DNA from 2 places in the Leuconostoc carnosum genome. Region 1 is predicted to be linked to the other one. Evidence: riboswitches for the same ligand, from Rfam matches in the RefSeq annotation. Region 1 holds a riboswitch; the other holds the start of a gene.
What was found. A riboswitch is a leader RNA that binds a small molecule or an ion and turns the genes downstream of it on or off. The one in region 1 is predicted to bind thiamine pyrophosphate.
Positions count from the first base shown of each region.

Region 1 (12,474 bases):
CAATTGTCTCATCATTTTTTGTCATATTGTACGGCAAATTTCCTTAATTCATTCATTAATTCTTTAACTTGCATTTTTAACTGTGTTTTATCCCCATCATTATTAATAACAAAGTCAGCTTGTGCTACTTTTTCAGCAAGCGGCATTTGCGAATTAATGCGATTCTTTGCTTGCATATCAGTCAAATTATCGCGTGCTTTCAACCGTGCTAGTTGTGTTTCAGGGTTGGCACTGATGACGACTATTTTGTCGACGTGGTTATGCTCATGATAACCACGCTCAAATAATAATGGCACATCTAGCACTAAAATTGGTACACGTTGCGTTCGCCAAAAAGCAACTTTATCGGCCATCGCTGAACTAATTGCTGGCTGAATCACAGTATTTAAACGTTCAAGATCAGCTGGATTACTAAACACCTGTTGCCCTAAACGTTGACGATTCAAAATACCGTTTTCAATAATATGCGGACCAAAGACTAACTTTAATTTTTCAAGGGTGTGTGTGCCAGGCTCAACAACTTCGCGCGCGACAATATCAGCATCAATTATTGGCCAACCCGCATCACGTAAAATTGTACTCACACTAGATTTGCCTGTTGCTATACCACCCGTCAACCCAACAATTAACATTATGCCGCCTGCTTTTCTGATACTGCTAAGGTAAAGAGATGTCTTGAGTAAGCAACACGACTAGCATTTAAGTAAGGAATAACATAAATATACGCCAAACCTGCAGTCAAAAGAGCTAAAATATGCCAACCAATAAAGCTTAATTCTAGCAAAAATAATTCCCACTTACGGCCATCCATTATGTGACGGCTAATCTTAATATAATCTGTTAACTGGCGTTGTCTTGTACCATTTTCAACATCTATTTTATAAGCAAAATAGGTTTGAGAGTATGAAAATACTTTAATGACACCAGGGAGAATAAAGAGTAATGTCCACAAAAATGTCAAAACACTTTGTACAATGGCCAGTAAAGCAGTATGCCAAAAATTGCCGCGGTAGAACACTTGATAAGTCACTTTAAAATTTGGTACTTCAAGCGGTTTCTCAAACCAGTCAATAATGGCCCAACTTGCTGTCCACAACAAAATTAATTGCACGGCACTAATTAAAACACTGTAGATAGCTGAAAGAATATTTTCCATTGGTTCTATGCTGCTTGAACTAGTAGCGGCTACTGTCCCCATCTGTGACATATCTCTAATTTCTGTAACAGTAACATAGAGCATGGTCACAGTGGAAATGACCCCGATAATAGACATTATAATTGGTATGAGATTGATTTTTACAGCCGCACCATAGCGCCCACGATACAATGCACGCGCTTCACGTTTTACCTCTTGAATACTAATGATTGTTTCTGATGATTTCATTGATTCTCCTAAAAATATTACTAAAATAGTATAAGTTTCTTTTGCTTAACCACGTTTTATTTGACATACTGGGCAAAACGTTGTGCCCCGCTGACCTACTTTAATTTTTACCATCGTCGCGCCACAACGCAAGCAAGGTTGATTCACACGACCATAAGCTTCCAATTCATTTTGGAACTGGCCAACTTCACCAAAAATATTACTAAAACTATGAACCGTAGTGCCATGATGGGCGATTGCACGTGCCATTTCCAAAATAATATTTTTTCGTAAAATAGCTAACTCGACCTCTGATAATTGATTTGCCGGTGTTTCAGGATGGATTTTACTCTGCCATAAAACTTCATCGGCATAGATATTACCAATTCCGGCAATCTGATTTTGATCTAATAAAAATGATTTGACTGGTTTCTTTGAGCGTGAAAAAACCGCAACCATATAAGCCAATGTCAAACTTTCCTCTGTAGGTTCTTTTCCCAGCTTTGCTAAAGATGGTGCCTCAATTGATTCGTGTCCTGTGGTCGTTAAGACCATACGACCAAAACGCCGCGTATCATTATAAAATAACACACGCTGCCCATCAAGTTCAAAAATAATTTCTGTATGTTTACGTGGCGCAGCATCAATAGGTTCAACTGAATACTGCCCTTCCATACGTAAATGTGAGACAATCGTATGCTGATTAGATAATCTTAATAGTAAATATTTACCACGTCGATCAATGGCTGTAAATTGTGCATTCAAAACACCTGTTGTGAATGCCTGAGAATCACCCGTAATAACCTTTGGATAGGGTATCGTAACCTTAGTAATTCTAGCACCAATAATTAGTTTTTCTAAACCACGACGTACCGTTTCAACTTCAGGTAATTCTGGCATGCTGCCCTCCAATAAACTTATCAATATATTGAATGCATTCGGCTATCAATTGCCCTAACTTCAATAATATTAATTTTACCACAATAACACTTTTATCATTTAGTGATAACACTAAAAATAAAGACCATTTTTTAATTGCGACGAACAAAAAAATCAGATATGCTGAACACACACCTGATTTTATCACTTAATTGATTTGCAAAATAATCATAAAAAATACAAAAATAATGCCTAAAGCATACATAATCGGATGAACTTGTTTACCACGTCCTGAAACAAGCATTAGAAATGGATAAACAATGAACCCTAACGCAATACCATCTGAAATGCTATAGGATAACGGCATACCAAGAATTGTTAAGAATGCGGCAGCTGCAATTGGAAAATCACTCCAATCAATGCTTCCTAAACTACTAGCCATTAAAACACCAACCACAACTAACGCTGGTGCCGTGACTTGTGACGTCACTACAGCTAATAATGGTGAAAAAGCCAATGAAAGTAAAAATAATATACCAGTAAATACTGATGTTAACCCAGTACGTCCACCAACCATAATACCAGTTGATGATTCAATATAGGCGGTTGTCGGTGATGTGCCGAGCAACGCACCACCCAGCATACCAACAGAATCGGCCATCAATGCCTTACCCGCATTTGGTAATTCATTATTTTTTAAAAAACCTGCTGTACGTGCTAATCCAACTAATGAACCTGCTGTGTCAAAAAAAGCGACCAGTAAGAAAGTCAGAATGGCTACTACCATTTGTAACGAACCTAGATCCTTGATACCCCAAATGGCTTGACCAAATGTTGGTGCTAAACTCGGAACAGCACTGATAACGCTGTTTGGCCCATGAATCAACCCTGTGACCAACCCAGCCACAGCTGTCAGAACTAAACCAATAAAAATTGCACCCGGTACTTTCCTGGCAAATAAAGCAAAAGTTAATAGAATACCAAATAATGTTAACATTGTTGTCGGTTGTGTCCAGTCACCAAAACCGATAATTGTTGATTTATTGGCTGCTACAACGCCTCCATCCGACAAACCCAGAAAAGCAATAAATAGTCCGATACCACCAGCAATGGCTGATTTTAAATCGGCTGGAATTGCATTAATAATGATCTCTCTAATTTTGAAGACCGTTAATAACCAAAAAATAATACCAGAAACAAAAACCGCTGCTAGAGCAGTTTGCCATCTAACACCCATACCAAGTACTACCGTGTAGGCAAAGAATGCATTAATCCCAAGGCCTGGTGCAATTGCAAAGGGGTACTTAGCCACTACGCCCATAAAAATCGTTGCAATAGCAGCAATTAAACCAGTTGCTGTGAAAACAGCCCCTTTATCCATCCCCGCTGCAGCCAATACACTGGGATTAACAAACAGAATGTACGCCATTGACACAAAAGTTGTTAATCCAGCAAAAAATTCTGTTCTCACTGAAGTATGGTTACCACTTAAATCAAAATATTTTTCAATCATTATATTTTTACTAAAATCAATATTTAGTATTCTCCTTTACTAATCCGAACTCATTAATTTTCCCACTTTTAATATCAAATTTCAACACAATAAATTCTTTTAAAAACATATGACTGTCGTCATAATCACAAAAAAACAATATGATCTAATAATCATATTGTTTTTTATTAAAATTTATATCAAGCTAATTCTGCTATTGTCGCACCATCCCCACCGGCATTGGCACTGGCAAAATGAAAGCTCTTTACACGACGATCCGACCGTAAAAATTCTGTTACACCTTTACGTAAAGCACCTGTACCTTTACCGTGAATAATTTCGACCGCACCAAGATTTGCTAACACCGCAGTATCCAAATACCGATCTAATTCTGATAACGCAGCTTCATATCGTACACCACGAAGATCTAACTTAGCACTAGCTGTCTGTCGTACTGTATTTCCAGCTGTTTTTGTTTTCACAACTTTTCTTTGTTTCTGTTTTGCTTTAGATTTTTGGGCATTGGCAGTTGCTTCAGTTTTAACCACATCGTCTTCATCGACAAGCATTTTCAAAATACCCATCTCGACTTCCCATTGACCATTACTATGTTTTTTAACTAAAGTACCTTGCTGACTATAAGATTTAACCAAAATTTCATCACCAGCAGCAAGCGCTTTGGCACGCTTAGCACGTTGTAAGACTTTATTTTTTTCTAAACTATTATTCTGACGTAATTTTTCTAATTGACCTTTTTTAGCTTGTAGGTCTTGCTCACTAAACTGACCTGTCTGTTGACCTGCGTTTAGACGTTCCTTACGTATCTCAGAAATCAATTGCTCAGCTTGTTTTTTTGTTGACGCTACAATATGATTGGCTTCATTTTTAGCATCTAAGACAATCTGTGCGCGATCTTTTTCTAGTTGGCGCTGCTTTTCTTCAAACGCCGTGGCTTGCTCATCAGTCGTCTTCAATTGTAACTCAAGAATCTCTCGTTCTTTATTAACTTGATCCCGCTTTGTTACCAGATCGGCAATCATGTTATTTAAATCTTGATCTGATTCATTTGTTAATGCTGTGGCTGCACCAATCACATCCTCCCCCAACCCAAGTCGTTTAGCGATAGCTAAGGCATTGGACTGACCAGGCACCCCCATCATAAATTGATAAGTTGGTCGCAACGTTTCAACATCAAATACCATCGAAGCATTGATTGTTTCTGGACGATTATAACCATATAATTTCAATTCTGGATAGTGGGTGGTGGCAATAACATACGCTCCCAAACTAGCAACTTTATCCAAAATAGCAATCGCTAAAGCCGCCCCTTCGGCGGGGTCAGTACCTGCACCCAATTCATCAAAAATAACCAGTGTTTGATCATCAATATTATCAAGCATTGAAACAATATTGGCCATATGTGAACTGAAGGTGGATAAACTTTGCTCAATAGATTGTTCATCACCAATATCAGCAAAGACTTCATTAAAAATGCCAACTGTGGATGGCCGTTTTGTTGTGATAAATAAACCTGATTGCGCCATTAATTGCAGCAAACCTAATGTTTTGATGGTAATTGTTTTTCCACCAGTGTTAGGTCCTGTAATAATAATTGCTTTATAGTCTTCACCTAAAACAATATCATTAGCTACTGCAATTTTTTTATCTAGCAAAGGGTGCCAAGCTTGTTGCAAATTCACGTGATTATTTGGATTAACCGTAGGCTGCATGGCATCTAAGCGGGCAGCTAATCTGGATTTAGCATTAATAAAATCAAAATGACCAATAATTTTCACATTATTAGCTATTTCTACAGTATGTGGTGCTAAAGCAGCAGATAACTCTTGCAGCACATGTTGCTCTTCAACCGCTTCTTTAACACGTAATTCGCTTAACTTATTATTTAACTCTACAACTGCTTGTGGCTCAATATAAAGCGTTTGTCCCGTTTGACTTTGGTCATGAACAACACCGCCAAACTGATTACGGTACTCAGCTTTAACCGGTAACACATAGCGATCAGCACGAATAGTCACAATTGGGTCGCTCAAATACTGTGCTGTTTTACCACGCGTATAATCTTGCATCTGATGTTTAACTGCATTTTCATGACCAATAATCTTGCCACGAATGGCTTTCAATTCAAAAGAGGCTTCATCATTAATTCGCCCCGATATATCAATAGCTATTTGAATTTGTCGCGTGACATCTTGTAATATTTCAAGATTTTGTGCTTGTTCAGGTAATACTTGTAATGATTCGCCAATCACTTCATCTTGTAGCTGCTCAAAAAAATTAGCAATTGTGCTTGTGTTACGTAGTACCGTACTTACTTCTGATAACTCAGTGGCACTCAGGCTAGCATTAATATTTAATCGTTTTAAATGTGGTGTAATATCCGCCAGTTTAGAAATTGGCAACCCACCTTTTAAACGATCAATTAAAACACCATCAGCCGTTTCAAGTAGCCAATAATTAATCCTGTCGATGTCTGTTTCGGGTGCCAGCGCGTCTGCTTCTTGCCGCCCAACTGGTGTCAGCAAAAAAGCATGCAATTGCAATTTTATTTTGTCATATTCTAAAGTTTGTAATACTTTTTTATTCATCCATCTACGCGCAAAATACGCTATCCTTTTTTTCTATTCAAAAGTTCACCACTCATAACCACCATTGATAGATTTGCTGAGCAAAAAATGGTGCGTTATCTAATATTTCATTTAGTAAAGGTGTATTCAAAAATTGATCCTGAAGCCATACATTCGGTATGACGGATAACAACTGTAGCGCAAAAAAGGTAATTGTTGCACTAATTAAGCCATATAGTATCGCACCTAGAACACCATCAACCCATCCTAATAATGGAATTCGTCGAATAATGCTGAGTGACCTCAGAATATAATGACTAACTGCTCCTCCTATGATTAACAGTATTGTAAACGTGAGACCTGAAGCTAAAAATTTTGAGCCTTGATTGGCAACATCTTGTGGGACATCTGTTCGTACAAATTGTCCGCTCACAAAATTTGAAAATACTGCTCCTAATGGCTCGGCAAATTTAATCGCAATGTACCACACGACGACTAACAATGCCAAGCGTAAGAGCCCGTTTACAAAACCATGTCGGTATCCTGAAAGCAGTGAAGCTAGTACAAAAATAACTGCAATTATCAATAATATCATGTGTTTTTATCCTGTTTAAATAGTTTGTTAGTTGACCTTACTTGACTATCATGTTTAGCATCATCAATAATCGATGTAATTGCACTCTTAGGCTCTCGTTTTGATGTTGATTTTTGAGATTGCCGTAGCTCATCCAATTCTGCTTGTAATGACGTGATTTGCTTCTGCAATTCGTCTAGCTCAGCCTGCTTGTAAAGTTGATCAGATAAGGTATTGAAAGTTAATAAAACAGCTTGTTCAAGTGGCTTTAGCTGAGGCGCAACTGTTTGAATTTGTGTCCATTGTTTATTAAATAATGTTTCTGTTGCTTTAAAATGTGGCAAGCTAGCATGACCTGAAATCGTGTAACTTTTGCCAGCAATATTTGCCTTGTATCGTCGTTTATCGTTTTTTCCTGCCATAGTCTTTTCCTTAATAGTGTCTAATCAATTATACACCATATTCTTACCAGCTAAAACTTGATATAATTGATCGTATGCAAACAGTTATCCAAGTTTCTCAAACACAATTAAAAAAAATGGCATCTTATTATGCTAAACAGCTGACATCAAAATTACCAAACGGCGCAATTTTTGCAGCGAAAACACCGCGCGCAACCATTACCGGTTATCAATCAGGTAAAGTAATGTTCCAAGGTGCTGGCTTCGCACAGGAAGCCGCGCGCTGGCATACTGAACCTCAGAAGGAGTCACATGCCATTGTGAGACAAAATACAACACCAGGCATTAGTATACCACGAGATTTCGCTGATTGGTCAGTTCTTGGCTCCGATGAAGTTGGTGCGGGTGCTTATTTTGGTCCCTTAACCACAGCTGCCGTTTATGTCTCTAAAGATAATCTTGATTGGGTACGCCAACTTGGCATTGCTGATTCTAAAACATTAACTGATCAGAAAATGAAACAAATTGCCCCAGAAATTATTCATCATTTACCTCATCATGTTGTTAACATTATGCCTGAAAAATATAATGTGCTACAAACAAAAAATAATGTCAATCAAATGAAGGCAATTTCTCACAATTTTGCCCTGGGTAAGGTATTAGAAAAAATTGCCCCAAATGTGCCAGATGGCATTTTGATTGATCAATTTGCTCAAGAAAGTACTTATTACAAATATTTACGCAATGCGCAACAATCACATATTGTTAATCAAAATGTTTATTTTACAACAAAGGGTGAACAATACCATCTAAGCGTGGCTGCCGCTTCAATTTTGGCACGTGTTGTTGAACTTGATGCCATTGCTAGATTGAGTGAAGAAGCTGGTATGTTGCTCCCTATCGGTGCTGGACATCAAGTTGATATCATTGCCGCTAAACTAATGAAAAAAGGCTTGGATCTCAATCACTTTGCTAAATTACATTTTGCTAATACGCAAAAAGCAAAAAAAATATTGTAACCCCATTTTTAGTACATCATTAAATGTCTTAAAAAAGCGCTCTTCTATAAAGAAGGCGCTTTTTTAATCTGTTTTCAAATAAAAGTTAAGCATTCGCAATAAGTCATCAACGACAGTAAGGACACCATGCCAACTGTTGTTGCTAATTGTCCAGAACCGTTTTCATGAGGACACGTATCCCTTGCCTATCAGCAAATTGAAGCCAAACAATTTAGCCGATTAACTTATCTGCAAACAAGACAAATTGTTGTGTTGCACTAGCCAAAAATGCTTGTGTATCAGTATTTGTAATATGTCCCTCTTCATCTGCTAGATTTTGAACATTCCCAATATATAATTCAGGTTGTTGCATTGTCGTCATATCCAAAAAAACCAAAGATTGGCGTAACACATGGTTAGCTAAGATACCGGCAATCCCAGAAATTGACTGCGACGCTACCAAAGCTGGCTTTCCAGCCCAACTGTTTTGACCCCATGGACGTGAACCAACGTCGAGTGCATTCTTCAGCGCTGCTGAAATACTACGATTATGCTCAGGTGTCACAAAAATGAAGGCATCTTGCGCTGCTATTACTGAACGAAATGCTGTATATTCTTCAGGTGAATCTGCATCATAATCTTGATTGTATAAAGGTAGATGATGAATATCAATATAAGTCACTTCTGAATCTTCAGGTAACCCCGCTACCAAAGCATCAGCTACGCCCTTTGAATATGAATTCTTTCGAATTGAACCTACTACCACACCATATTTAGTCATTTTTTAATCCTTCTTTCTTACTAATAGTAAGTATACATCTTGTCGTCAAATAATACAACACGCTTTGAGAAAATGACTTTCCACAATAAGTATTTTGTATTTCTCGGGATAACTTTAAAACTCATGTACTGCTTGTTCTAAACGTATTAAAAAAGCTAATTCGATTAAGAATATAGCTTTTTTAATATTATTTAGTCTACTTTCTACATCATTTTACATATCATACTATTTATGACACAATTTCTCTTAGCGTTCCGGGTTAATTGACTAAAAACTGAATGCTATCATTGGCGTTACCCAAATACTTTATCTATAGTATCTTTTTTACCTGACCTAATACATGAGCTACTTTTGTTTGAACATCAGGTGCTTGCATGATGTCACTCACCATACAGACGCCAGCAATACCAGTATTTTTCAAGCTACTAATATTGTCTTCTTTAATCCCACCAATTGCATTGACCGGTATGTTCATTTGCTCTGTTATATTTTTCAACGTTTCAATTGATGTATGTTTGGTAATTACTTTTGTTTTTGTTGGGTAAATGGCACCAACACCAAAATAATCTGCCCCTTGTTCTTTGGCTTCAATCGCACGAGCCATATCTTTAACTGAAACACCTAGTATTTTATTTGGTCCAATCATTTGGCGTACCTTATAAACTGGCAAATCGTTATCACCAACATGAACACCGGCTGCGTCAACTGCCAGACAAATATCTACTCTGTCATCAATAATCAACGGAATATCAAAACGATCTGTTACCTGTTTCACAGATTTTGCTAACTCAAAATATCTTTTTGATGTGACATCTTTTTCTCTTAGTTCTAGCAAAGTCACACCGCTCTCACAAGCTTGAGTAATAATTTGTAAAAATGCTTTATCAGAATAATCATATCTGTCGGTCACTAAGTAAAGCGAGTAATCTACATTTTTATTAGTCATTATCATTGATTAACCTCTCAATTGTTAAAATCACTTGCCAAAATACAAAAAAACTGTTTCCTACGTTAAAAGCACGCAAAAACAGTTCAATAAATAATATTATTAATCACATCTTCCTACGCAGATTCTAATCTGATCAGGTTATATGGGTATATTCTCAGCCAAACAAATAATAGGCACCCCAGATATTTTTCTATTCAATTATATTATGAAGCTTACCATCACTTTATTATCTTGTCAATATCTGTAGTTTTATAGTATCTATTTATCACTAACACACAATTCAGAACTCACTTGTTTCAAAATATGTCGGCGTAACCTGCGATCTGCAATACACAAATAAAGCCCATATCGACCGCGTTTTAGAAGTACTTCTAATGCATGGAGCATTAATTCTTCTTTTGCCTGACGATTAAATGATTGCCCTTTTAACTGCCTAAAAGCTGCTTTGTCTTCATAAAGATGGGGATCAATCACCAATTGCTGTAGTTGTTCGTCAAACTGAATGCTAGGGCCAATAATAACACCCGCGTAGTTCAAATCAAACCCTTGGATGGTATAAACAGATCCCACTTCATTAATTGTGTCTGGCCGCATTGCCCACGGTGTTGTGCCAGTATCTAATTGATCCCATGGTAATTGAAAATTACCCAATGTGACGTACCATGTCCCGCGATTAACAGTATATTTATAATCAGTCGTTGCCAATATACGTGACATTCCCAATTGTTGGTTTCTTTCCTGAATCGCCTGATACATTGCTGTGGCATCATCGTATACTCGAAAATCAAAATCTTTCACCGCTGTTAATTGTGCCACTTGTCGATCTTGCGTCAGCTGATCAATCCATTTCACCACAGCTTCACTTTGCCCAGTCATCCGATATTGTTTGGTTAAATGTTCAACCACAGGATGATATGGCGCAATTATGCGCATTAATAATTGATTGTTCCACATACTTTTAAATTTCAGAACCTGCTTTGGATCAAAAACCATAACAATAACGCGCGCATGCTTGATGATTTCAACTAACTGATTATCTTGTTTAAATTTATTATAACGGTCTGGCGAAGTTAACAATAAGTGTGCTTCATCAATTAAAACAACATCTGCTACGGCTTTCCTCTTATCCATTTGATTAATAAAAGACGTGGGTTTCAAGAATTGATTCTTCTTAAAAAGAGGCTGGCTACCAGCGTAATCACGATAAATCTTTAACATTTCCGCATGATTGACGAGTAAATAGTGACTTGATTGTTGATTTTGTTGCATGTTTTTTTCTTGTATTTGTTTAAAAATATCAAGCAATACCACACTTTTCCCGGCACCTGCACCACCTTCGATAACAAAAATACGTTTTTGGTCTTGTTGTAAACTGGTTTCAACAAAATGAACTGCTTGCGTGACAATCTCTGTCTGCTCATCCGATAACACTTCATCTGCTGCTAACATAAAACTATTTTTCATCATGAACATATTTTACAACAATCAATCAATTCATGCCTATCCTCTATTTAGCATCAAATGATCTATACCTTGCTAAACAACGGTTTCATCAGTATCGGTGCAACAATCGTAGAAATAATGACAGTTATGATAACTTCACCAGATGTCGCTTCACTGATAATTTTAGATGATATACCTATTTGCGTAATCACAAGTGCCATTTCTCCTCTGGAAATCATTCCAGCCCCAATAGCACTAGCAATATTTTGACTTAATCCGGCTATTTTTGCACCAATAAATGAGCCTGCAAACTTCGTGATGACTGCTAACACACTAAATATAATAATTGGCAAAATTTTATCATTTAAATTTTGTACAGATAAGCCTAAACCAATGGCACCAAAGAATACGGGGTAAAACACCCATTGCCCAATCATATTAAAACCACTAGACAGTTGTTGCGAAAAAGATACTTTTCGTAATAAAATACCTATTGCAAAAGCAACTAGTGGTAATAAGCTATTAATACCTAATCCACCACCACCGACAAATATTGAAAATAGAATAACCGCAATTAATGCAATAATATCGTCTAAAACCGCAGCCGAAAGGATAATAGCACCCATAGTCGTTGCTAATTTTTTTTGCTCAGCTAATACTGCTAAAGTAATAGAAATTGACGTAGCTGAGAAAATAACGCCTGAAAAAATCGCAATTTGTATACTGTAACCTAATAAAATGAATGCTATAGGAAATACAATTGCCGGAACAAGAACACCCATTACAGCAATGAGAACGGATGCTTTAATATACTTTTTCATTTCTTTGATGTCAGATGACATACCGGAATTTAACATTAGTAATAAGATACCAATTTCAGATATCACATGAATTAAATTAGTTGGTTGTACGATATTAAATACACTACCTCCCAATACAATACCAGCTAACAGTTGTCCGACAACTTCTGAAAATCCTAACTTAACACCTATCTTTCCAAATATTATTG
Region 1 covers NZ_CP042374.1:1,272,086-1,284,559, reverse strand. The annotation lists gene FGL89_RS06470 (replication initiation and membrane attachment family protein) at 1-25, opposite strand, end outside; gene coaE (dephospho-CoA kinase) at 12-632, opposite strand; gene FGL89_RS06460 (DUF975 family protein) at 632-1,384, opposite strand; gene mutM (bifunctional DNA-formamidopyrimidine glycosylase/DNA-(apurinic or apyrimidinic site) lyase) at 1,430-2,263, opposite strand; gene FGL89_RS06450 (NCS2 family permease) at 2,451-3,755, opposite strand; gene FGL89_RS06445 (endonuclease MutS2) at 3,935-6,340, opposite strand; gene FGL89_RS06440 (CvpA family protein) at 6,393-6,914, opposite strand; gene zapA (cell division protein ZapA) at 6,911-7,315, opposite strand; gene rnhC (ribonuclease HIII) at 7,390-8,313, shown strand; gene FGL89_RS06425 (NADPH-dependent FMN reductase) at 8,525-9,073, opposite strand; gene thiE (thiamine phosphate synthase) at 9,384-10,019, opposite strand; TPP riboswitch at 10,116-10,213, opposite strand; gene FGL89_RS06415 (DUF2075 domain-containing protein) at 10,281-11,495, opposite strand; gene FGL89_RS06410 (cation:proton antiporter) at 11,549-12,474, opposite strand, start outside.

Region 2 (12,474 bases), 720 kb from region 1:
AACTAGGTGATATCCAAGAAATTCGATTGACACTTGAAATGATGGGTCGCCACTCCAATCTCTTTCTCGTACGCGAAAATGATTCACGCATCTTAGAACTAATTAAGCACGTCCCTGCTGATCAAAATCGTGTACGCTCATTAATTCCCGGCGCAACTTATGTGTTACCACCCGCACAAAACCTACTCAACCCTTTTATCAGTGATTTATCGGCATTAGCGCCAATGATTCTAGACACACCTTCTGAAGATTGGCCTAAAATGATTCAATCAACTTATCAAGGTTTTAGTCGCGATTCAGCAATATCTCTGGCTGAAGCAATCAAACAAGCTGGTGACCCGCTCAATCATGCTCAAGAATGGTTATCACATTTTGAATCAACACAGCCAACACTATTTATATCTGATAAAGGTGCACTCAGTTTCTCTGCTTTTAATTGGATTCAAGCACATAGTAGTGCACAGCATTTTGACACATTAGGTGACTTGCTCGATGCCTACTACATTGGTAAAGCAGAACGTGAGCGTGTTAATCAACAGGCTGGTTCATTGGTACGTGTTGTCAAAAATGAACTCAAAAAAAATAAAACTAAACGTAAAAAATTATTAGCTACATTAAATGATGCAGAGAATGCTGATGACTTGAAGGTCATGGGTGATTTACTTATTACTTACCCACACTTAGCACAAAAAGGCATGACAAATGTGGCTATCGAAAATTATTATGACAATAATAATTTACTGACTATTCCGTTAGATCCAAAATTAAACGGGTTAAAAAATGCAGAAAGATACTTTACAAAATATCGCAAACTACGTACTGCTGTTGATTTTGTGAATGAACAGCTGACTATCACAGATGCTGAAATTAATTATTTTGACAATATTATCGCTCAACTTGAAGTAGCTTCACCGAAAGATGTCGAAGATATTCGTCTTGAATTAACAACGGGTGGCTATATCCGTGCAAATAAGAAGAATAAACAAAAACCAAAGGTGTCCAAGCCAGATAAGTTTCTTAGTTCGGATGGCACGTTAATTGAAGTTGGTAAAAACAACTTACAAAATGAACGTTTATCCTTAAAACAAGCTGATCGACGTGATATTTGGTTACACGTCCAAAAAATACCTGGTTCACACGTTATTATTCATGATGCAAAACCATCAGATGAAACACTTATTGAAGCTGCCAAATTAGCGGCTTATTACAGCAAGGCACGAGAATCAGCTAATGTACCTGTTGATTACTTGCCTGCAGGTAAGTTGCGTAAACCAAATGGTTCCAAGCCTGGATTTGTTATTTTTGAAGGACAACAAACACTCTATGTCACACCTGACGCTAGTTTAATTTCTAAATTAAAAACAAAATAACACACATAAAACAGACGATACCAACTCAATAGTTGGTATCGTCTGTTTTACTTTATCCTGCTCATATACTACCATCTTTAATTGCTTGGTATAAAATAAATGGTGACTGTGCTTGTTCGTTGGACCAATTATTATATTGATATGTTTTTTCTAATTTAATCCGTTCTTCTGCCGTCAAATCATTTAATTTTGGATATCTGACATTAATATTTCTGAATCCAGCTTTTCTTAAATTATTTTCGTACATACTATTTGGCCAATTAAAATCATGTAAAATGAGATCATTATTCTGGTCAACATGTAACTTTTCAATACGCGGTTCACCATAACCATATTTTTTACCTTTCTCACCATTTTGAAAAGTTGAAAAAGGGACACCCGTTGTATTGGGATTCGTATCCAAAATAAGAAATCGACTTTTGGGGCGCAAAACGCGATGTATCTCTGACATAATTTGTAATATACGCTGCTCAGATTCGTTATTAATAAACACATAGCAAGCCATGGCACCATCAATTGAATTATCTGCAATAAAATTCAAATTATCATTTTCAACAATTCTATATTCAATATGCTCATGTGCACGTTGATCGTTAGCAATCTCAATCATTTTGGCAGATTCATCCACGGCGATGATATCTGATGACCATTGATTGGCCAATCGAAATGATACTTTGCCAGGTCCACAACCATAGTCTAATATTTTATTCGCTTGATCTGATTCAAAAGCAGATATCACGTAATGATAACCTAGTACTTGTTCTAGTACATCATTATATTGATTAAATTGATTAGCCACTGAGGCATCACTAAAAAGATTTTTTGCCATAATACCCCCTTTATATTCCTGCCAATACTGTTGGCCATTTGTTAATCATTAAATATTGATACACTGGCAGTAGCTTCTGAAATAATATACGATCTATTTTTTGATGATAATGAATCATCTGATAAATACTAAATAATGCCAAAATTTGTTGCCAGTATGGTGACAACCCTGTTTGTTGAATAGCTTGCCAATCCATTAATAACTTATTATTTCTCAATTTTTCTTCATAATACATCAATGTATTAATCATTTGCCAATTCTCTTCATTTGGCATTTTTGGTAATTCGAACGTGTCGTATCTTTCTTCTGCCAGCACATGTTTAACCCACTGATTGTCCGGCTCATAAATATGCATCGTGCCTACATTATGATAATAATGACCCACTTCTAAATGAAGATCTCGTGCCATCAGCTCTTGTATCAATGTAAACGAAAAGACATCACTGACAATACCACGAAAAGCATCATTTGCTCGCATGTAAGACACCATATCTAATCGACCGTTGCGAACAAAAAATTGTAATCCTAAAGTACACGAAACGTCTAAATTACGTTCAATTGTCAATTCAGTGGCATCAAATATTTGCATAACTGCGCGCTTAGAATCTGGATCCTGTAGCAATATTTTTTTAACATTTTGCCATTGATTTAAATTTCCCTCTCCAAAATGAAAAAGTTTGGTACCATAAGCAGTCCCCGTCAAGGTTTGACCGTCCATTGAGTAATCAGGCATTCGCTGATTATAATAACTGATGTAGTCAAGACTATTATTTCCGGTGATATACCACAAAGCCTCAGCAAAATTAAATATAATATTTGTTTTTCTTTTTCGACTATAAACAACTCTTTGTGTTGGCTGATTAATTTTAAAATTAACAGCCAGTTTTTCACGACTACTAAATCCTCTTGGTTCATTAAAATATTCTGGATGATGATATATGTCTGCTAATACTGATACATAGGCATCATCAAAAGTTTCATATGTTGTCATAAAATTAAACTCCTCAGTTAACTACTACTTTGATGATTCCTTACGGTCAGGATGTTCATAATTATTATTTGAAAAAATGATTTATTTTTTGGACGCAATCTGCTAAGTCCTTGTAATACAAATATTCAACATCAGCAATTGCACCAAGTCCTTGCACTAAATACGCATAATCAACGCCCACTTTAAGAAGTAGTATCATTTTTTTATTAAAAGCTGACGCCCATCCAAGTTCAATATGAGTCCCTGGTGATGCAGGATTTCCCGGAAATGCTATAAAGTATTGACAGTGTTTAATAGCAAAATAATCTGCTGTTGTGCACTGACTAGGCGCCATCATTTCAGCACCCCAGTTTTCTCTCTTATGCGCATTGTCAACTATAAAATGCTTATTTTCTAATAATTGTATGATTGTTTGAAGCACTTGAGTGTTCTCTGAATCAACAACATTTTTTTGATTCAGAAGTTGCTTAAAAGGTGCAGCTAGAAATACACGTTCATTCAAAAATATACCTCCTAATTTCCAAATAAAAAAGAGCATCTGCAATAACATTGTTGTTCTGCAAACGCTCTTAGATATAGTATGGCTAGCTATATGATTTCCAAATGACCTTCATATAATTCATACTTTCCTACGCTGTTTGCAACAGATCAGGTTCAAAGGGTTCGAAGACTATCACTTCTCTCTCAGCTTTTTATAAAAGCACCCCTAGTATGTTAATTAATCGATTAATAACAATATTGATCTTATCATACATGCTCAAAATTATGCAAGTCAAATTATTTATAATAAAACAGTTTTTCTCTCTCAAGTCCTACTGTTGTGCTGTTTTTCACCAAAAAAGTCAATACCAATAAAGTAATTGGTACGAACCAATTACTTTATTGGTATTGACTTTTTATAAAATAACAATTACGATGATTATGTAAAAATAGTTGGGTAATAAAACAATGTCTTATGTGTTTGACACATGATCTCGATTAATCTTGAAATTTCTACAACATACTTTGCAAAGTGTATTTTGTATCTCGAACTATTTTTTACATTGTCATAGTCTTTACCATGATACGCACATCGTCACAAATTGGAGGAACTACAACATGAACATTGATTCAAAAGAGTACCTTAACAAATTAGATGCCTACTGGCGAGCAACAAATTATTTGTCAGTCGGACAACTTTATTTGTTAGATAATCCCTTACTTAAAGAAAAGCTCACCGCAGATCAAATTAAAATTCATCCTATTGGCCATTGGGGAACAATACCTAGCCAAAACTTTATCTATGCACATTTAAATCGTGCGATTAATAAGTATGATTTAAACATGTTTTACATCGAAGGCCCTGGTCACGGTGGCCAAGTCATGATTTCAAATGCTTATCTGGATGGTAGTTACACTGATGTCTTTCCAGAAATAACACAAGATGAAACTGGCATGCAAAAAATGTTTAAACGTTTTTCGTTTCCAGGCGGCGTGGCATCTCATGCTGATCCTAAAGTACCTGGATCAATCCATGAAGGTGGCGCTTTAGGTTATTCTATTTTACACGGTGCCGGTGCTGTATTAGACAATCCAGATCTCATCGCTGCTGTTGTTGTCGGTGATGGTGAAGCAGAAACTGCGCCATTGGCTACCTCATGGCATGTTAATAAATTTTTGAATCCAAAGAATGATGGTACAGTATTACCAATTTTGAATTTGAACGGATTCAAAATTGCCAACCCTACCGTATTATCGCGTGAATCTGATGAGACCTTGACCGAGTATTTCCATAGTTTGGGGTGGCATCCTTATTTTGTCAGCTCTTTTGACAAGCCAATTATGCAAGTTCATGAAGAAATGGCAAAAACAATGGACACAGTCTTTGAAGAAATCAAAGACATTCGAGACAACGCTGCAAAACAAAACAGCGATGAAGTCACACGCCCACTTTGGCCAATGATCGTATTACGTTCACCAAAAGGCTGGACTGGTCCAAAAACATGGGATGGTAAGCCAATCGAAAACTCATTCCGTGCGCACCAGATTCCAATTCCTGCTGACCAAAATCATCCAGAATATATTCCACAACTTGTGTCATGGTTACAATCATACAAACCAAATGAATTATTTGATGAAAATGGTCGCTTAGCTGAATCAATTCAAGAAGTATTACCAAAGAAATCCCTACGTATGGCACATAATTCAGTAACAAATGCTGGTATTATCAAGCCATTGTCATTGCCAGATATCGATAATTATTTGACACAAAATGATGCACCAGGTAGCAATTTGGCTCAAGATGCTATTTTGTTAGGTGGTTATATCAGGGATATCATTAAATATAATCCAACTAATTTCAGAGGATTCGGACCTGATGAAACAGCATCTAACCGATTCCAAGATGTTTTTGAAACTACTAATCGCCAGTGGTTGCTTCCAATTAAAGAACCAAATGACCAATTTATGGCAACTGAAGGTCGTATTATTGATTCTATGCTATCAGAGCACTATGATGAAGGTATGCTTGAAACTTATACGCTAACTGGTCGCCACGGTTTCTTTGCCAGTTATGAAGTCTTTATTCGTGAAGTTGATGACATGATTGTGCAACACTTCAAGTGGTTAAACCACTCTAGTGAAGTTTCATGGCGTAAAGATGTCCCTGCTTTGAATATCATCGCCGATTCAACTGTGTTCCAACAAGATCATAACGGGTATTCACACCAAGATCCAGGTGTGACAACTATGCTGTATGAAAAGCAGCCCAATTTCATCCGTGAATTCTTCCCAGCTGATGCTAATAGTTTAGTTGCAACATTTGAACACGCAGTTCAAACAACACAACAAATTAACTACATTGTCGCAAGTAAGCACCCTCGTCTACAATGGTTCTCAGCTGAAGAAGCTAAGCAACTTGTTAAACAAGGTTTGCGCATTATTGATTGGGCAAGTACCGATAAAGATGCAGAACCAGATATTGTTATTGCTTCTGCTGGTTCTGAACCAACCACTGAAAGCTTAGCGGCAATCCAAATTTTGCACGACTACATGCCATCATTGAAAATACGTTACATCAACGTATTAGATCTATTCAAATTACGCAGTGATGCAAGTTATGGCTTAAGTGATGATGAATTCGATGGTTACTTCACAACTGATAAACCTGTTCTGTTCGCATTTCACGGTTATGAACCTATGATTGAATCTATTTTCTTCAAGCGCCACAACCATAATCTAAAAGTTCATGGTTACCGAGAAGTTGGCGATATCACCACACCATTTGATATGCGTGTACTTAACCAAATTGATCGCTTTAATTTGGTTAAAGCAGCTATCTCAATGTTGCCTCAAGAAACACGTGTCAAGTATGCATCTCTCGTACAAGAAATGACTGATAAATTAGATGAACACGTAGCATATACAAGATCTATGGGTACTGATTTACCTGAAGTAGAAGATTGGCGCTGGAAAGCACTAAAATAATTATTTGATCTTCTAACTACCAAATAAAAAATACGCCAAGCAATATGATTGCTTGACGTATTTTTTATTTGGTTTTATTTAATTTCTGGTATAAATAAGTTTCCGAGAGATGCTGCCATAATAGCTTTAATTGTATGCAAACGATTTTCAGCTTGCTCAAATTGATGTGCATATGGTGCGTGGAACACTTCATCGGTAATTTCCATTTCTTGAATACCGAATTGATCATAAATATCTTGTGACATGACTGTATTCAAATCATGAAAAGCTGGTAAATCATGCAAAACAATCACTTGATCATTTTGCGTTTGGTCGACTAACTGTTGATTAATTTGATAAGGTGTTAATAGTTTGATTCTCGCTTCAAAGGTTTCTTCTTCTCCCATTGATGCCCAAACGTCCGTATATAATACGTCAGCGCCAACCACACCTGCCGCTATATCGTCCGTAATCACTAACTTTGCACCAGATACTTTTGCTTTTTCATTAGCTATGGTTTGAATTTCTGCCGTTGGTTGCAAACTGTCAGGTGCTACAATATGAATGTTAACACCCAAAATTGCCCCAGTTACAAGTAATGAATTCGCAACATTATTACGTCCATCACCAAGATAGGCTAATGTGATCCCTTCTAAATGACCAAACTGCTCTTTGATCGTGAGAAAATCTGCTAGCATTTGTGTTGGATGCCAATCATCAGTTAAGCCATTCCACACTGGCACACCAGAATAAGTTGCTAACCCTTCTACTGTTTCTTGAGCAAAGCCACGGTATTCAATTGCATCATATAATCGTCCAAAAACTTTAGCCGTGTCTTCGAGTGATTCCTTCTTGCCAAATTGAATATCATTTTTACCTAAAAATTCGGCATGAGCACCAAGATCATTAGCTGCAATTGTAAAGCTAGAGCGTGTACGAGTTGAGGTTTTTTCAAATAATAAGGCAATATTTTTCCCAGCTAAATAGTGATGGGGAATGTTTTGCTTTTTTAAAGACTTTAAATGCGCTGCTAAATCGATGAGTGTCATTAATTCATTTTTTGTAAAATCAATTTCTTTTAAAAATGATTTACCTTGAAAATGTGAGTTCATGCACGTGCCTCCAGTATTGCTTGATTACGGACAATCTCTTTTTTAACGTTTTCAACTGCTGTACCACCAATTGACGTTCGTCGATTAACAGCCGTTTCCGACTTCAATACATTATAAATATCGTCTTCAATCTGTGGTGCTGCTGATTTCAAGTCTGCCAATGCCATTTCTTGCAGTGGCGTGTGTGTGGTAATACCCGCCAAGACTAATTGACCAACAATTGCATGGGCTTGCCTGAAAGGTACGCCCTTTGTAGCCAAGTAATCAGCCAGTTCAGTAGCATTCGAGAAATCATCTTGTGTGCTGGCTAGCATCCGTTTTTCGTGCACTTTCAATCCATTCAAAATACCCGTAAAAATTTTAACTGACGCGATCACTGTGTCAGTTACATCGAAAACCTGTTCCTTGTCTTCTTGCATATCTTTATTGTAAGCCAAAGGCAATGATTTCATCGTTGTCAATAGCGCCATGAGTGATCCATAGGTACGTCCTGTTTTACCACGTACTAATTCAGCAAAATCAGCATTCTTTTTTTGTGGCATAATTGATGATCCAGTAGAAAAATCATCTGATAACTCAACATAATTAAACTCATATGTTGACCACAAAATCAATTCTTCTGCCATTCGTGACAAATGCATCATTAAAATAGATGCATTTGATAAAAATTCAAGCGCAAAATCACGATCAGATACAGCATCAAGTGAGTTATGGTAAATGCTACCAAAGTCTAATTGTTCAGCAACAAATTCACGATCAATTGGGAAAGTTGTACCCGCTAAAGCTGCTGCCCCTAAGGGTAAAATGTCTGTGTGTTTCTGATTGAATTCAAAACGTTCATAGTCACGCTGAAACATTTCAAAATATGCTAATAGATAATGACCGTACGTAATTGGCTGTGCATGTTGTAAGTGTGTATAACCAGACATAATTGTACCTGAGTGTTTTGAAGCCAATATTAATAACTCTTCTTGGAGTTCGGTTAATACAGTCAATACATCTGGTAAACGATGCTTTACCCACAAATGAAAATCTGTTGCGACTTGGTCATTACGTGACCGAGCAGTGTGCAATTTTCCTGCTACGGCACCAATTTTCTCAGTTAACAAAGCTTCCATATTCATATGGATATCTTCATTTTTAACATCAAAAACTAATTGTCCGTTCTCCAGCTCTTTCTGTAATGCCTGCAACCCAGCTACAATTTCCGCAGACTCTTTTTCTGAGATAATAGCTTGTTTACCAAGCATTTTGGCATGAGCAATAGAACCTTCTAAATCTTCTGATGCCATTTTTTGGTCAAAATGAATTGAAGCACCGAATTCGTCGACCCATTCAGCTGCCTTAGCCGTAAAGCGGCCACCCCATAGTTTAGCTGTTGCCATAATTATCATCACATTTGTACTAACGTCATTAGCACAAATGCATTTCCTTTCTTGCAAATATGTACGGCGCCACAGCGCCATTAACTACTTGATTGTATCTTTTTTAGCTGTTGAATGTACGTGGTTTACTTGTTCATAGACTGTGTTACTCAAAGTCCACAATTTAATAAATCCAACGGCTGATTCTTGATCAAATGATGATGAGCTAGTATATGTTGCTAGATCTTCATCATACAATGAGTTGTTCTCTGATTGACGAGCAACAGCAATTGCGTTTCCCTTCAACATCTTCATCTTTACAACGCCATTCACATTTTTCTGTGTATCGTCAATAAACGCCATTAAGCTGTCAAACAATGGTGATACCCATTTTGCCTCATAAACAAGGTTAGCTAACTGTTGTTCAACAATAGGCTTGAAATGAGCAACATCACGTTCAAGTGTCAAATCTTCCAAATCCTTGTGCGCCGTCATCAAGACAGCAGCAGCTGGTGCCTCATAAATTTCACGTGACTTAATACCAACCAAACGATTTTCGATATGGTCAATTCGACCAATACCATGGGCACCAGCTAGTTCATTCAATTGAATAATCAAATCAGCAAGATTTAAAGTTTCACCATTTAATGCTACAGGTACGCCAGCTTCAAAAGTAATATCAATAAACTCTGGTGTATTTGGTGCATCTTCGATGGCTGCTGTTAATGCATACGCATCTTCGGGTGCTTGGTTCCAAGGATTTTCCAAAATTCCAGCTTCATTAGCACGGCCCCATAGATTTTCATCGATTGAATAAGGTGATTCCAATCCGATTGGCACTGGCACATCATGTGCGTGTGCATATTCAATTTCCTCTTCACGTGACCACTGGAAATCACGAATTGGTGCTTCAATCTTCATTTCTGGATCAAGTGCGTGAATTGCTGCTTCAAAGCGGACTTGATCATTACCATGACCAGTTGAACCATGAGCAATAGCACCAGCTTCATTTTCATGAGCAATATCAACTAATTTTTTAATAATCAATGGCCGGGATAATGCGGACACCATTGGGTATTCACCTTCATAAAGCATATTTGCTTTAATCACTGGTGCCACATACTGTTCGGCAAACTCTGATTTTGCATCAATCACAATAGATTCGACCGCACCCACAGTGAGAGCCTTTGCTTGAATGGCATTCAAGTCCTTACCATGTTGTCCAACATCTAAGACAACAGCAATAACATCATACCCCTTTTCTTTCAACCAAGGAATTGCTACTGATGTGTCTAAACCACCTGAATATGCTAATACTAATTTTTCTGCCATAGTTTTTGTCCTCTGTATTCATTCGATGTATTTATATTACCCCCTAATGGTTATTTATTCAACTTTTTTATGACTATATACAGTTTATAACTGTATATCACTTATTTTTTTGTATATTTTTGCAAAAAGTACTTAATTAACTTGAAATATTTATTCCGACATTTGTTTTGAAATGATGTTGTGCACACGTGCGATTTCTGATGGACTCATAACTTCAACCGAACCTAAGTTTCCCATACTTTGTGTTGTCCCACGCATTTGGTCTTGTTGAATATTACCAAACGCTGAACGATAACTCAATGCCAAATTTCTCATTGAAGCGGTTGATATATCAGTTTGTACATTATTTGACAAAGTATTCAATAATGAATCATTAAACACGGTACCGATATTGGCTGAGTTTTTCAAAACAGCTTGAATAATTAATTGTTGACGCATTTGACGACCGTAATCGCCATTTGGATCACTATGACGCATACGTGAAAAGGCTAATGCTTCATTCCCATCCATATGGTAAGTTTGTCCTTCATTGAATGAATATTGGCTTTTAGAATCGGCCTGCGTATCGTCACCTTCAGTTGTAAATGTCAATGGTGATTTCACATCAACACCGCCAACTGCATCTACCATCTTCACTAGACCACCCATATTAATTAGAACATAGCCACCGTTAATTTTAATATTAAGTAGATTTTCAACAGCTTCTTGAGCTGAATCAGCATTCCCATAAGCATATGCTGCGTTGATCTTCATTTGTTGTCCACCCACAGTGACCAATGTATCTCTAGCAATAGAAGTCATTGTTGTAGTTTTATTCTTGGGATTTACCGTCATGACAATTAAGCTATCTGTTCTACCTTTGTAATCTCGACCTAATTCCCCAGTATCTGTTCCTAACAATAAGTAAGAAACGGGTTTTTTGGCCGCTGTAATTTCATCAGCTTTTTTGGTTAATTTAGAAGGATTTTGTATCTTTGTAATTGTACGATTCATTTTATAATAAGCAAATGCGCCTGTTCCAACACCTGCTAATATCAGTAATCCAATAATCACCAAAATTGTTGTTCTAACTTTGTGTGACTTTTTAGGTTTATTTCTAGCTTGACGCGTTTCTTTTCTTGTTACCATAATCTTTACTCTCCTAGTCTGCAATATGCCAACACTCATCAACTAATGAAGTGTGAAATAAATAATTGTGCAACATTAAAATAAATCAATACCGACGTTAAATCTGATAAAGTAGTGATAAATGGGCCACTGGCCACAGCCGGATCAAAACCTAATTTATCAATCAATACTGGAATGAGATACCCAGCTAAGTTCGCCACAATAATAGCAATTGTCATGGCAATGCCTACGGCTAGACCTAGCACAACATTTTGTTTCCAGATAGCCACAATACTAAATACTGAAACACCCGTTGCAATACCAACAATTAATCCAGCGATAAACTCACTAAGAAAGTTTTTCCAACCAGAATCATCGTTTCCAACAGCAATACGTCGTACTGCCAAGGCCAGAGCCTGTGTCCCGGCATTTCCAGCAGTTCCGGTAATTAATGAGATAAAGGCTGCTAAAATAGCTGCGCGGCGAACGAGATCATCATAAGAACTGATTAGCGTTGCCGTAGCCATCCCCAAAACCAACAAAGCAATCAGCCACGGAATTCGTTTAACAGCTGAATGCCAAGGTGAATCGTTAATCTGACTAACGTTAACAGCAGCTAAACCAGAATAATCTTCAATCGCCTCTTCACCAATAACATCAACAATATCATCGACTGTAATGACACCAAGTAATCGATCATTGTCATCAGTAACTGGAATAGAGAGGAAATTATAGTCAGCAACAATTTGTGCAACATCTTCTTGATCATCACCAGCTTTTACACTAATGATACGCTCATTTGTGATATCTGCTACAGATAAATCATCTGGATTAGTCAATAAATCACGTAATGAAATCACACCAATCAATTTTTGATGATCCAATACATAAACATAGCTGATTAATTCGGCTTCTAGAGCCTGCT
Region 2 covers NZ_CP042374.1:406,611-419,084, forward strand. The annotation lists gene FGL89_RS01925 (NFACT RNA binding domain-containing protein) at 1-1,370, shown strand, start outside; gene FGL89_RS01930 (class I SAM-dependent methyltransferase) at 1,432-2,199, opposite strand; gene FGL89_RS01935 (thymidylate synthase) at 2,210-3,190, opposite strand; gene FGL89_RS01940 (hypothetical protein) at 3,255-3,692, opposite strand; TPP riboswitch at 3,800-3,908, opposite strand; gene FGL89_RS01945 (phosphoketolase family protein) at 4,289-6,655, shown strand; gene argF (ornithine carbamoyltransferase) at 6,730-7,746, opposite strand; gene argH (argininosuccinate lyase) at 7,743-9,131, opposite strand; gene FGL89_RS01960 (argininosuccinate synthase) at 9,216-10,442, opposite strand; gene FGL89_RS01965 (LCP family protein) at 10,593-11,570, opposite strand; gene mgtE (magnesium transporter) at 11,609-12,474, opposite strand, start outside.
Region 2: linked by a shared signal. The riboswitch ahead of FGL89_RS01940 (hypothetical protein) and the one ahead of thiE (thiamine phosphate synthase) in region 1 are both predicted to bind thiamine pyrophosphate.